Regions from separate parts of the Streptomyces sp. Y7 genome, predicted to be linked through region 2. Evidence: riboswitches for the same ligand, from Rfam matches in the RefSeq annotation. Region 2 holds a riboswitch; the other holds the start of a gene.
The links. A riboswitch is a leader RNA that binds a small molecule or an ion and turns the genes downstream of it on or off. The one in region 2 is predicted to bind thiamine pyrophosphate.

Region 1: it holds a riboswitch for thiamine pyrophosphate, as region 2 does, so the genes downstream of both, thiC (phosphomethylpyrimidine synthase ThiC) here and ACGFW6_RS17630 (thiamine ABC transporter substrate binding subunit) in region 2, are expected to answer to the same signal.

Annotation. Positions count from the first base shown of each region.
Region 1 is NZ_JBIDDQ010000003.1:75,494-82,470, reverse strand. It holds gene ACGFW6_RS11450 (IclR family transcriptional regulator) at 1-362, shown strand, start outside; gene ACGFW6_RS11445 (SsgA family sporulation/cell division regulator) at 460-897, shown strand; gene ACGFW6_RS11440 (YibE/F family protein) at 1,092-2,357, opposite strand; gene ACGFW6_RS11435 (hypothetical protein) at 2,430-3,059, shown strand; TPP riboswitch at 3,260-3,449, shown strand; gene thiC (phosphomethylpyrimidine synthase ThiC) at 3,442-5,262, shown strand; gene ACGFW6_RS11425 (RNA polymerase sigma-70 factor) at 5,441-6,445, opposite strand; gene ACGFW6_RS11420 (NAD(P)/FAD-dependent oxidoreductase) at 6,517-6,977, opposite strand, start outside.
Region 2 is NZ_JBIDDQ010000006.1:39,856-46,832, forward strand. It holds gene ACGFW6_RS17620 (ABC transporter ATP-binding protein) at 1-32, opposite strand, end outside; gene ACGFW6_RS17625 (ABC transporter permease) at 33-1,649, opposite strand; gene ACGFW6_RS17630 (thiamine ABC transporter substrate binding subunit) at 1,679-2,764, opposite strand; TPP riboswitch at 2,847-2,954, opposite strand; gene rlmN (23S rRNA (adenine(2503)-C(2))-methyltransferase RlmN) at 2,986-4,092, opposite strand; gene ACGFW6_RS17640 (SRPBCC family protein) at 4,158-4,607, opposite strand; gene ACGFW6_RS17645 (phosphatidate cytidylyltransferase) at 4,714-5,868, opposite strand; gene frr (ribosome recycling factor) at 5,868-6,425, opposite strand; gene pyrH (UMP kinase) at 6,603-6,977, opposite strand, start outside.

The DNA of each region.
Region 1 (6,977 bases), on a different contig from region 2:
GCGAGACCGGCCACGCGCACGCCATCGGCCAGTGCCTGCTGTCCCAGCTCGATGAGGACGCCCGGCGCGACCATCTCGAACGCCATCCGGTGCAGACGGTCACCCCGTACACGGTGCGCGACAGCAGATCGTTGCTCCGCCGCCTCGACCGCATGCGCCGGATGGAGCCGGTGACCGAGCGTCAGGAGTACGCGCTGGGCACGGTGTGCGCGGCGATCCCGATCACGCTGGGCACCACGGCAGCGACGATGGCCATCTCCCTGCCCGTCCAGCAGGCCGACCGACTGCTGTCGGTGGCGCGGCAACTGCAGGAGGAGGTCGGGCGGCTCCTGGGGTCACTGGCGATCTCTATCAGTATCTGAAAACTCACTCCTTGTGATCTCTCGTGTACTTTCAGCAAGATTCCACCAGGCCTGGGGTCCGGTCCCGGCCAGTCGAAGGCAACCGACGGGGTAGGCGATGCGAGAGTCCGTACAGGCAGAGGTCATGATGAGCTTTCTCGTGTCCGAGGAGCTCGCCTTCCGCATCCCGGTCGAGCTGCGCTACGAGACCTGTGATCCCTATGCGGTACGGCTGACCTTCCACCTGCCCGGAGATGCCCCGGTGACGTGGGCCTTCGGTCGGGAGCTGCTGGTGGACGGAGTGGGCAGGCCGTGCGGGGAGGGGGACGTACGCGTCTCACCTGCGGGTTCGGAGACTCTGGGCGATGTTCTGATCCGGCTGCAGGTCGGTGCCGACCAGGCGCTGTTCCGCTCCTCGGTGGCGCCGCTGGTGGCCTTCCTCGACCGCACCGACAAGCTGGTGCCGCTCGGCCAGGAGGGCGCGCTGGCGGACTTCGACGCCCATCTCGACGAGGCTCTGGACCGCATCCTCGCGGAGGAGCAGAGCGCCGGCTGAAGCGTTACGCCGGTGCCGGGTGGAGGTGGCGTAACGCTTCAGCGGCGCGCAAGGGGCGCGTGGAAGGGTTCCTTTGGCGCCGGATGTTCTTTGCGCTCCGCCGGATGGGCGAAGTCGTCCGCGACGGTTCGGGTGGCCTTCAGGGGGCGATGCGCCGCCCCCGCGTCACCTCCCGCGGCGGCCCCGACCCCGCGTCACCGCTTCCTGCGGCGGCCCCGCCCGCCGCGGCCGGGAGCCGCCTGAGGGCCGCTCTGGCCCGGCTGAGCGGCTCCCGCGCCCGGCTGGGCGCCCGCGGGGACCGGATGGGCCCCGGCCGGCACCGAGCCCGTCTCCGGGCGGTCGGCCGAGACCACCAGGGCCGCGAGAGCCGTGGTCACCGGGACCGACGCGACCAGGCCGATGGAGCCCACCAGCGTGCGCACGATCTCCTCCGCGACCAACTCGCTGTTGGCGACCGTGCCGACACCGCTCTGCGCGATCGAGAAGAGCAGCAGCAGCGGCAGGGCGGCGCCCGCGTAGGCGAGGACGAGGGTGTTCACGACGGAGGCGATGTGGTCGCGGCCGATGCGGATGCCCGCCCGGTACAGCCCGCGCCAGCCCATCGTGGGGTTGGCCTCGTGCAGCTCCCAGACCGCCGAGGTCTGGGTGACCGTCACGTCGTCGAGGACACCGAGCGAACCGATGATGATGCCCGCGAGCAGCAGACCGCTCATGTCGATCGACGGATACAGCCCGTGGATGAGCCCGGTGTTGTCGTCGGTGTTGCCGGTGAGCGCGGCCCAGTCGATGAACACCGAGCCGAGGACGCCGATCAGCACCAGCGAGATCAGCGTGCCGAGCACCGCGACCGATGTTCTCGCGGAGAGGCCGTGGCACAGATAGAGGGCGATCAGCATGATCGCGCTGGATCCCACGACCGCCACGACCAGCGGGTTCGAGCCCTGCAGGATCGCGGGCAGGATGAAGAAGTTGAGCAACAGGAAGCTTATGGCCAGCGAGATGAGCGCCATGACGCCCCGCATCCGGCCGACGAGCACCACGGCGACGGCGAAGATGCCGGCGAGCACCGACAGCGGAATGCGCCGGTTCACGTCGGTGACCGAGTACTGGAGGTCCTTGGGCGCGGAGGGCTCGTAGGCGACCACGACCTCCTGGCCCTCGTGCAGCTGGCGCGACTGGTCGGGCTGCACGATCTCCGTGAACGTACGGCCCTTGTCCTTGCCGGTGTCGACCCGGATCGTCGCCTTCTTGCAGGTGCCGCTCTCCTGCTGCACGGCTGAGGAGCCCTCGGCGGTGGAGGTGTCGCCGGTCGGCGGCACGCCCGAGGCGTTGACGTCCTTGCAGCTCAGCTCGACGACCTTGGTGACGGTGGCCTGCTGTGTCTGCCGGTCGAAGCCGACACCGGTGCGCTCGTGCCCCGGGGCGCCGCCCGGCCACAGGACCGCGAGACCCACCACCACGGCCGCGGCGAACGGGATCAGAACCGCCGCGATGACCTTGCGCAGATGGCGGGAGACGGGAGCCGCGGGGCCATGGGCGTGGCTGTGCGAGTGGCCGTGGCCGTGGCCGTGTCCCGGGCCTTCTCCGCCCCCGCCCCCGTCACCACTGCCGCCATTGCCACCGCCACCATCGCCCCCGCCCTGCCTGCCGCCGGATCCGTGGCCGTGACCATGACCACCGCCGGCACCGGCATCGGGGCCGGGACCCCCCTGTCCGGGCCCCTGTCCGTAGGGGCCGCCCGGGCCAGGTCCTTGCCCGTACGGACGACCGCCCTGACCGGATCCCTGTCCATAGGGGCCACCGCCGGGACCGGGGCCGCGGCCGTACGAGCCCCCCGAGCCGCCCGAGCCCCCCGAGCCGTGCCCACGATCCTGCGGCCCACCGAGCCGAGGACCGGGCTCATGCCACCCGTCGGCTTCGCCCCGCGGCTCCCGCATCCCGCCCGGGCGGAGGTCGCGTTCGTGCCAACCGCCGGTGTCAGCCGCGCCACCGTCGGCACCGTGCATCGAGGCACCGCCGAATGCTCCGTCGGTCTCGCCCGTCGAACCACGGCCGAATCCTGCGTCGCCACCGCCCGTCGAGCCACGGCCGAATGCTCCGTCGGAGCCGCCCGACGAGTCACGGCCGAATACTCCGCCGTATCTGCCGCCGGGGACGCCTGAACCCCGGCCGTCCGTACGGCCGTTGCCCCGTGCGGGGCCGTTTCCGGGGCCGTTTGCGGGGCCACTTCCGGAGCCCGAGCCGCGGGGCGGATCGGGCGGTGGGAACGGAGGCTCATGCGTCGTGGTCACCGCCCGATCATCGCAAGAACGGTGGGGGCCCTCTGTTCAGCGCGCCCGAATTGACGCTAGCGTGGAGCCACCTTTGTACACGCGGGAGCTCGGAGCACCGGGCTGAGAGGGCGCTGACCTCCGTCCCAGCGATGTTTCACATGAAACATCACTCATCACGAGTGATGTTGCACACGAAACGTCGGCAGACGGATACCGCTGCGTCGACCGCCGAACCTGTTACCGGGTAATGCCGGCGTAGGGAGTAGGTCTCATGACCATCAAGGACGCGCGCACGCCTGCCTCCAGCCAGGACGAGCAGCTCATTCAGGGCGAATCGTCTCCGGAGGCCGGGAAGTCCATCGGCTGGCACAAGGCGTATGTCGAGGGCTCACGCCCCGATCTGCGGGTGCCGGTCCGCCAGGTGCACCTCACCAACGGGCAGTCGGTCACGCTGTACGACACCTCGGGCCCGTATACCGATCCAGTGGCCGAGACGGACGTCCGCAGGGGGCTCAACCCGCTGCGGGAGAACTGGATCATCGCTCGCGGCGACACCGAGGAGTACGCGGGCCGTCCTGCCCGTCCGGAGGACGACGGGATCAAGCACACCTCGCCGCGCGGCGGTCTGCGCAACCTCGACGCGGTATTCCCCGGACGTCCGCGCCAGCCCCGTCGCAGCCGCGACGGCCAGGCGGTCACACAGCTCGCCTACGCCCGCCGGGGCGAGATCACACCCGAGATGGAGTTCGTGGCCATCCGGGAGAACGTCTCGCCCGAGGTGGTCCGTGAGGAGATCGCCGCGGGCCGGGCGGTACTGCCCGCCAATGTCAACCACCCGGAGATCGAGCCGATGATCATCGGCAAGCGGTTCCTGGTGAAGGTCAACGCCAACATCGGCAACTCCGCGGTCACCTCCTCCATCGAGGAGGAGGTCGAGAAGATGACCTGGGCGACCCGCTGGGGCGCCGACACGGTCATGGACCTGTCGACCGGCCGCAACATCCACACCACCCGCGAGTGGGTGCTGCGCAACTCCCCCGTGCCGATCGGCACGGTGCCGCTCTACCAGGCGCTGGAGAAGGTCGACGGCCGCGCCGAGGAGCTGACCTGGGAGATCTACAAGGACACGGTCATCGAGCAGGCCGAGCAGGGCGTGGACTACATGACCGTCCACGCGGGTGTGCGCCTGCCGTACGTCCCGCTCACGGCCAACCGCAAGACCGGCATCGTCTCGCGCGGCGGCTCGATCATGGCGGCGTGGTGCCTGGCGCACCACAAGGAGAGCTTCCTGTACGAGAACTTCGAGGAGCTCTGCGAGATCCTCGCGGCCTACGACGTGACGTACTCGCTCGGCGACGGCCTGCGGCCCGGCTCGATCGCGGACGCCAACGACGAAGCGCAGTTCGCGGAGTTGAGGACGCTCGGGGAACTCAACCAGATCGCCAAGCGTTTCAACGTACAGACCATGATCGAGGGCCCGGGACACGTCCCGATGCACAAGATCAAGGAGAACATCGACCTTCAGCAGGAGATCTGCGATGAAGCTCCGTTCTATACGCTCGGCCCGCTGACCACGGACGTCGCGCCGGCGTACGACCACATCACGTCCGGCATCGGTGCCGCGATGATCGCCTGGTGGGGCACGGCCATGCTCTGCTACGTCACGCCCAAGGAGCACCTGGGCCTGCCCAACCGTGACGACGTCAAGACCGGCGTCATCACCTACAAGATCGCAGCCCACGCGGCGGATCTCGCCAAGGGGCACCCGGGCGCGCAGGAGTGGGACGACGCGTTGTCCGACGCCCGCTTCGAGTTCCGGTGGGAGGACCAGTTCAACCTCGCCCTGGACCCGGACACGGCACGGGAGTTCCACGACGAGACCCTGCCGGCCGAGCCCGCCAAGACGGCCCACTTCTGCTCCATGTGCGGGCCGAAGTTCTGCTCGATGAAGATTAGCCAAAGCATCACAGAGCGGTTCGGGGGTGCGGCTGCTGAGGGAGCGTCCCAGGAGGAGATCGCGGTAGGGATGCTGCAGAAGTCGAAGGAGTTCGCGGCCGGCGGGAACAGGGTTTACCTGCCGCTGGCTGACTGACCGCCGCTACGGGCCACGCTGCTCTGGGAGGGGAAGGAGCTTCACAGAGCAGCGAGGTCGGGCGTCCGCATGATGGCGTTGATGCGGATCTTTGAAATCGGCCGGTGATGCTCTTCGCTCCCCAGACGGTCGCCTTGGTCAACGGGGACAAGATTCGTCCGTAGGTGAAGGCAGGGGGCTACTCAGCTCCGTCGAGGGCGCCTTCGGCCTCGCAAGCGACGGGTTGCGGCGGCCCTGGATGACTCGCCACGGGCCCAGGGCCCTGCCGGAATGGCTCCAGGCTTGAACGCTTCAGGGGCGCCAAGCTGTTGTCGGGGGTCAGGCCGCTGAGCTTGTCGGGGTTGACCTGGAAGCGCAGGTTGTGGATTCGGCCGTCACCGATGTCGAAGGAGAGGGCGCCGGCGGTGTGCCCGTCCAGGGTGGCCAGGATGCCGAGTTCGCCGTTGATGATGGCCGACTCCATGGTCATGGCCGCTAGTTCGGGCTTGGCCAGGAAGCCCAGGAGCCAGCGCGCGACATGGTCGATGCCGTGGAGGGGGCGACGGGCCGCGGTGACCTTGCCGCCGCCGTCGGACCAGGCGGTCACGTCAGGGGCGAGCAGTTCCATCATGGCGTTGAGGTCGCCGCCCGCGCAGGCCTTGAGGAACTGGGCGGTGATCTGCCGGCGCCGGTCGGGGTCGGCGTCGAAGCGGGGGCGGCGGGCCTGGACGTGCTCGCGGGCGCGGCGGGCGATCTGACGGACCGTCGGCTCGGGGCGTTCCAGGGTCTCGGCGATCTCGCTGTGCGAGTAGCCGAAGACCTCGCGGAGCAGGAAGACGGCGCGTTCGACGGGGCTGAGGGTTTCCAGGACGACCAGCATGGCAGTGGAGACGGAGTCGGCCAATTCGGCCTCCGAGGCGATGTCGGGGGAGGTCAGCAGGGGCTCGGGGAGCCACGGGCCGACGTAGGTCTCGCGGGTGGCCCGCGCGGAGGTGAGGCGGTTCAGGGAGAGGTTGGTGACCGTGCGCACCAGGTATGCCTTGGGGTTGCGGACCGTGTCGCGGTCCATGGTGCTCCACTTCAGCCAGGCGTCCTGCAGGACGTCCTCGGCGTCGGTGACGCTGCCCAGCATCCGGTAGGCGGTGGCGAACAGCAGCCTGCGGTGTTCGAGGTACGGGTCCTGCCCGGCGCCGGTGTCGATCACCGGCTCATGCTGCCAGCGTCGCGAAGCGGACGGCAAGGCGTGGATCACGGCGCTGGGATCGGGCGTGCCGGTCATGCCGCGGGCCTGCGGGTGGCGCGGCCGCCCTTGGAGACGATGGTGGTGACGTTCATGCGCTTGCTGAGTCGGTAGGTCGTGAGCGGGCTGCCGCTGACCATCTCCTTGTACGCGACGGCACTCCGGCCGGTGAGGTGCATGCGGCGGGGGGTGTCGTCGGCCTTGGTGAACTGGATGACGGCGTCGCGGCGGCCGAGGCTGACCGGCTGGTGGAAGTAGCCGAAGCGGAATGGCTTGACGGCCTTGCCGCGCACGAGCCGCGCGATGGTGTCGGCGGTGTACTGGGCGGTGGGCAGGCCGCTCTGGCAGGTGCCGTGGATCTGTCCCCAGGCCAGGCGGACGGCGGCGGCGTCGCCGGTCGCGTGGATCTCCGGGTGGGACGCCGACCGCAGCGTGGCGTCGACCAGGATGAGGCCGCGGTCGTCGGTGGCGATCCCGGCGTCGGCGGCGAGCGGCG
Region 2 (6,977 bases):
CGTACGGTCGCACCCGCCAGACTCAACAGCATCTAGAACTCCCCCGTCCGATCGGTACGAAGCCGCTCCAAAACCAGCAACGCCACCGCGCACACCACCATCAGTACCGTCGACAGGGCCATCGCCTGGCCGTAGTTGAGCTCGCCGGCCCGTCCCAGCAGCCGTGCGACGGCAACCGGGAGCGTCGGGTTGTCGGGCCGGGCGATGAACACGGTCGCGCCGAACTCGCCCAGCGACACCGCGAAGGCGAACCCGGCCGCGATCAGCAGCGCCCGCCGCACCATCGGCAGATCGACCTCGCGCCAGACCCGCCAGGGCGAGGCCCCCAGCACGGACGCCGCCTCGCGCAGCCGCTGGTCCACCGCCCGCAGGACGGGCAGCATGGTCCGTACGACGAAGGGCACCCCGACCAGCGCCTGGGCCAGCGGCACCAGGATCCAGGAGGACCGCAGATCCAGCGGCGGCTCGTCCAGAGCGATCAGGAAGCCGAACCCGACCGTCACCGCCGACACCCCGAGCGGCAGCATCAGCAGCGCGTCGAAGCCCCGGACGAACCGGCCCGCGTCCCGCCGGGCCAGCGCGGCCGCCGCGAGACCGCCGATCAGCACGGCGATGAGCGTGGCGACGACGGCGTACTGGAGCGAATTGCCGATCGCCTCGATCGGCGCGACGAGGAAGACCCCGCCGTCGGCGCTGGTCAGCGCCCGGTAGTAGCCGAAGTCGGGGGCGTCCAGCGACCGCTGCACCAGCACGGCCAGCGGCAGCAGCAGGAGTACGGCGATGACGGCCAGGACGCCGGCCAGCAGGGCCCACTGCCCCGCGCCACGTGGCCGCCTCGCCGTCACCGACGCGTCCACCAGACGCAGGGCGCTCTCCCGCCGCCGTACCGTCCAGGCATGCACGGCGAGGATCGCGGCGACCGCCAGGAACTGGACGATCGTCAGGACGGCGGCCGTGGACAGGTCGAAGATCTCGGAGGTCTGGCGGTAGATCTCCACCTCCAGGGTGGAGAAGGTCGGTCCACCGAGGATCTGCACCACACCGAAGGAGGTGAAGGTGAACAGGAAGACCATGAGCGCGGCGGCGGCCACGGCGGGCCCGAGCGCGGGGAGGGTGACCTGACGCCAGGCTTTCAGGGGCGACGCCCCGAGCATCCGCGCGGCCTCCTCCTGCCGCGGGTCGAGCTGCGCCCAGAGTCCGCCGACGGTGCGGACGACGACGGCGTAGTTGAAGAAGACGTGCGCGAGCAGGATGGCCCACACGGTGGTGTCGAGCCGTACGCCCCACAGCTCGTCGAGGAGTCCGCCGCGGCCGACGAGCGCGAGGAACGCCGTACCGACGACGACCGTCGGCAGCACGAAGGGGACGGTCACCACGGCCCGCAGGACCTGTTTGCCGGGGAAGTCGAAGCGGGCGAAGACATAGGCGCCCGGCAGCGCGATCAGCAGGGTGAGTGCGGTGGAGGCGAGCGCCTGCCAGGTGGTGAACCACAGGACCTGCCGGACGTCGGACTCCCCGAGCACCTCCCACAGCCGCCCCAGCTGCCACACCCCGTCGACCTTCAGACCGCGCGCGACGATCGCGGCGACGGGGTAGGCGAAGAAGACGGCGAAGAACGCGACGGGGACGGCGATGAGGCCGAGCCGCACCGCCGTCGCGCCCTTCTTCCGCGGGGCCGCTACCTCAGTACGAGCGAGGTCCACGACTTGACCCAGTCGTCACGGTTGTCGGCGATCTTGGCCGGGTCCAGGGTCTCGGGGTTCTCGGCCCGCGGGCCGTACTTCACGAACTCCGGCGGGACCTGGGCGGCCTCCCGCACCGGGTAGACGAACATGTTCAGCGGCATGTCGTCCTGGAACGTCTTGGTCAGCAGGAAGTCGAGGAGCGCCTTGCCGCCCTCGGTGTTCTCGGCGTTGCTCAGCAGGCCCGCGTACTCGACCTGCCGGAAGCAGGTGCCGGCCGCGACACCCGTCGGCGCGCTGGCCGGCTTCGGGTCGGCGTAGATCACCTCGGCGGGCGGGGACGAGGCGTACGACACGACGAGCGGCCGGTCGGCCTTGGCCTTCTTGCCGCCGGCCGAGCCGGAGAACTCCTCGTTGTAGGCCTGCTCCCAGCCGTCGACGACCTTGACGCCGTTGGCCTTCAGCTTCTTCCAGTAGTCCTGCCAGCCGTCGTCGCCGTACTGGGCGGCGGTGCCGAGCAGGAAGCCGAGTCCGGGCGAGGAGGTGGAGGCGTTCTCGGTGACGAGAAGGTCCTTGTACTCGGGCTTGATGAGGTCGTCGAACGAGCTGGGAGGCGTCAGCTTGTGCTCGCTGAAGTACGCCTTGTCGTAGTTGACGCAGATGTCGCCGGTGTCGACGGGAGTGACCCGGTGCTTGTCCTCGTCGACCCGGAACTCGGGCAGGACCAGGTCGGTGCCCTTGGCCTCGTACGACTGGAACAGGTCGTTGTCGAGCGCCCGGGACAGCAGGGTGTTGTCGACGCCGAAGAGGACGTCGCCCTGCGGGTTGTCCTTGGTCAGGATCGCCTTGTTCACGGCCTGCCCGGCGTCGCCGTCCTTCAGGACCTTGACCTTGTAGCCGGACTGCTTCTCGAACGCGGCGAGGACGTCCTTGGAGACGGCCCACGAGTTGTGGCTGACGAGGGTCACGGTCTTGCTCGTGGATGCGGGGGTGTCGCCGCCCGAGTCGGACGACCCGCACGCGGAGAGCGTGACGAGGCCGAGACCGACGGCGAGGACCGTGGCCTTCTTGGTGATGCTCACTTGATTCCTCCTGGGGTTGACCAGGAAGAGACGCGGCCCTGCCCGGGAGCCCTCTCATGGGCTCCCGGGCAGGGCGCAACAGCTTGAGTGATGACCGAACTTCCTACCCAGAATGACCTGGGCAAGGTTCAGAGGGTCTGCGGCCCGATTGCCGCACTCTCAGCGCTGTGGCGCTCCCCTGTCGGAATATGAAGATGTACGTACGGGTGTACGCGCTCAGATTACCGCTCGGTGGCCGCGAGCTGACCGCAGGCCCCGTCGATCTCCTGACCACGGGTGTCCCGGATCGTCACCGGTACACCATGTGCGGCGATGGCCTCGACGAACGCCTTCTCGTCCTCGGGCCGCGAGGCGGTCCACTTCGACCCGGGTGTCGGGTTCAGCGGAATCAGGTTCACGTGCACCGGCTTGCCCCTGAGCAGCCGCCCGAGCCGGTCACCGCGCCAGGCCTGGTCGTTGATGTCCCTGATGAGGGCGTACTCGATGGACAGCCGGCGGCCGCTCTTCTCGACGTAGTCGAAGCCTGCGTCCAGCACCTCGCGCACCTTCCACCGCGTGTTCACGGGCACGAGGGTGTCGCGCAGCTCGTCGTCGGGGGCGTGCAGCGAGATCGCGAGCCGGCACTTGAAGCCCTCGTCGGCGAACCGGTTGATGGCCGGGACGAGACCGACGGTCGAGACGGTGATCCCGCGCTGCGACAGCCCCAGCCCGTCCGGCTCGGGGTCGGTGAGCCGGCGAATGGCGCCCACGACCCGGTTGTAGTTCGCGAGCGGCTCGCCCATCCCCATGAAGACGATGTTGGAAAGCCGTGCGGGCCCCCCGGGAACATCCCCGTCCCGGAGCGCCCGCATCCCGTCCACGATCTGATGGACGATCTCGGCGGTGGACAGATTCCGGTCCAGACCCGCCTGTCCGGTCGCGCAGAACGGGCAGTTCATCCCGCATCCGGCCTGCGAGCTGATGCACATGGTCACCCGGTCCGGGTACCGCATCAGCACCGACTCGACGAGCGTCCCGTCGAACAGCCGCCACAGCGTCTTACGGGTGTCGCCGTCGTCGGTCGACAGATGCCGTACGACGGTCATCAGCTCCGGGAAGAGCTCCTCCCGCAGCTTGGCACGCGACCCGGCAGGGATGTCGGTCCACTGCTCCGGGTCGTGCGTGTACCGCGCGAAGTAGTGCTGCGACAGCTGCTTGGCACGAAAGGGCTTCTCCCCGACCGCGGCAACAGCGTCCTTACGCTCACCGGGCGTGAGATCAGCAAGGTGCCGCGGCGGCTTCTTGGCTCCGCGGGGGGCGACGAAAGTGAGTTCTCCGGGCTTAGGCATGGCTGTACCAGTGTCGCAGATCCACTCGTGTGGCCCGCCCCACCATGGATCGGGAAGATCAACCCCTACTCCGTCGTGCCCTCCAGCCGGCTCTTGAGGAGCTTCTCGTCGCGGGGCAGTTCCTTGCGGACCTGCGGGCGGACGACGAGGGGGACGAGGACCTTGCCGAGGCCGTGGCCCTCGAAGTCGATGTCGATCGTCACGCGGGAGCGCCGGCCGTCGTCGAGAGGCTCGATGCTGCCGTGGGTGCGGGCCCGGACAGGGCCGTCGATCCCGTGCAGGTCCCAGCTGTACGGAGGGTCGAGCTGGTCGAACCGCACGGTCATCGGCATCTGACGGTTCCCGACGCGCCGGGTGACCCGGACCCGGGAGCCGGTGTGGATCGGGCCCTCGTCCAGCGATTCGGCCGAGACGGCGCTCAGCTGCCATTCGGGCAGGTGAGAGGGATCCGTGATGTACGCGTAGACATCGGCTGGGGTCCGGTCGACGTCGATGATTTCTCGGATGGCGGTCATGACGACCCCCTTTGAGTGCCTTTGCGGGCGTACACAGAAATCGTCCCACAAACCGAGGAGCCCCCGCTCCACGAGAGCGGGGGCTCCTTCGACACGTGCCGAGCCGTCAGCCGGACCCGACGAACAGCACCAGCAGCAGCCACACCACCGGCGCCGTCGGCAGCAGCGAGTCGAGCCGGTCCATGATCCCGCCGTGCCCCGGCAGCAGCGTGCCCATGTCCTTGATGCCGAGGTCCCGCTTGATCATCGACTCACCGAGGTCACCCAGCGTGGCACTGGCCGCGACCGCCAGGCCCAGGAGCAGGCCCTGCCACCAGGTGCCGTCGTCGATGAGGAACTGCATGCACAGCGCGCCCGCCACCATCGCGAAGCTCACCGCACCGAGCAGGCCCTCGCGGGTCTTGCCGGGGCTGATGCGCGGGGCGAGCTTGGTCCTGCCGAAGCGCCAGCCGATCGCGTACGCGCCGGTGTCGCTGACGACCGTCAGGAGCAGGAAGGTCAGGACGCGCCACGGGCCGTCGTCCGCCGTGAGCATCATCGCGACGAAGGTCGCCAGGAACGGCACGTAGAACGCCGCGAAGACGCCGGCGGTGACGTCCTTGAGGTAGCCCTCCGGCGGCTCGGTCATCCGCCAGACCAGCACCGCCAGGGCGGTCAGCGCCATCGCCACCCAGGCACCCTCGGCGCCCCGGACGTATCCGGAGACGACCATGGCCGCACCGCCCAGCGCGAGCGGAACGAGGGGCGCGTTGATGCCCTTGCGCTCCTCCAGCCGTTTGGTCAGCTCCCACAGGCCCACGACGACGGCGACCGCGACGACACCGACGAACACGGCCTTGACGACGAACAGCGACGCGACGATCACCACGCCGAGTCCGACACCGACCCCTATGGCCGCACCCAGGTCGCGCCCCGCGCTCTTCTTCTGCTGGGGCGCCGGCGGCGGGGCGTCGGGCATGGGCTCCGGATTCTGCGACGCCGCCTCGAAGGGCCGCGCCTGCGGCGTGTCATGAGACCGCGACTGCGGCGGCCGGGTGCTGAACGAGGGGCCGCCCAGCCGAGCGGCCCCCCGGTCGTCATCCTGGTCTCCGCCGAACGCGGGTACGTCGGGCACGATGGGCATGGGGCGAGTGTGCTGCGCCTCAGGCGCATCGTACGCGGGACCCGCCGGGGTAGCCCCCTGGACTGGTCCACGCTCGGCGGTCCCCCAGTACCCGGCCTGCCCGGCCGCGGGCGGCGCCCCCCAGGAAGAGTCGTTCATCAGACCTCGAGCAGCTCGGCTTCCTTGTGCTTGAGGAGCTCGTCCACCTGAGCGACGTACTTGTGCGTGGTGTCGTCGAGCTCCTTCTCCGCGCGGCGGCCCTCGTCCTCGCCGATCTCGCCGTCCTTGATCAGCTTGTCGATGGCGTCCTTGGCCTTGCGGCGGACCGAGCGGATGGACACCTTGGCGTCCTCGCCCTTGCCCTTGGCGACCTTGATGTAGTCGCGGCGGCGCTCCTCGGTGAGCTCCGGGAACACCACACGGATGATGTTGCCGTCGTTGCTCGGGTTGACGCCGAGGTCGGAGTCGCGGATCGCCTGCTCGATGTTGCGCAGCGCGCTCTTGTCGAACGGGGTCACGACCGCCATGCGCGGCTCCGGCACGGAGAACGAAGCCAGCTGGTTGATCGGCGTCGGGGCGCCGTAGTAGTCGGCCACGATCTTGTTGAACATCGCCGGGTGCGCACGGCCTGTGCGGATCGCGGCGAAGTCCTCCTTGGCGACCACGACGGCCTTCTCCATCTTCTCCTCGGCCTCGAGGAGGGTCTCTTCGATCACCACTTGCTCCTGCGTGTCTTGAGTAAGGCCCGGCTGCGGTTCCTCGGTGGGGCGGCGGCCGGCTGCGTCGCGTCTTCTTCCTGCACGGTTCCCGACCGGCAGGACATTGTCCATCCCCCGGTCAGGGTCCGCCCCGTCCGTCCCCCGGACGGGTCCGTTTGCGGAGTTGTCGAAGCGTCAGCCCCGACCGCCCTGCTCACCCACAAGCGTGCCGATCTTCTCACCCTTGACGGCGCGGGCGATATTGCCCTCCGCCAGGAGCTCGAAGACAAGGATCGGGAGCTTGTTGTCGCGGCACAGCGTGATCGCCGTGGCGTCGGCGACCTTCAGGTCGCGCGTGATGACCTCGCCGTAGCCGAGGGAGTCGAACTTGACCGCGTCCGGGTTGCGCTTGGGGTCGGAGTCGTAGACGCCGTCGACACCGTTCTTGCCCATGAGCAGCGCCTCGGCGTCGATCTCCAGAGCGCGCTGAGCCGCGGTGGTGTCGGTGGAGAAGTACGGCATGCCCATCCCGGCGCCGAAGATGACCACGCGGCCCTTCTCCAGGTGGCG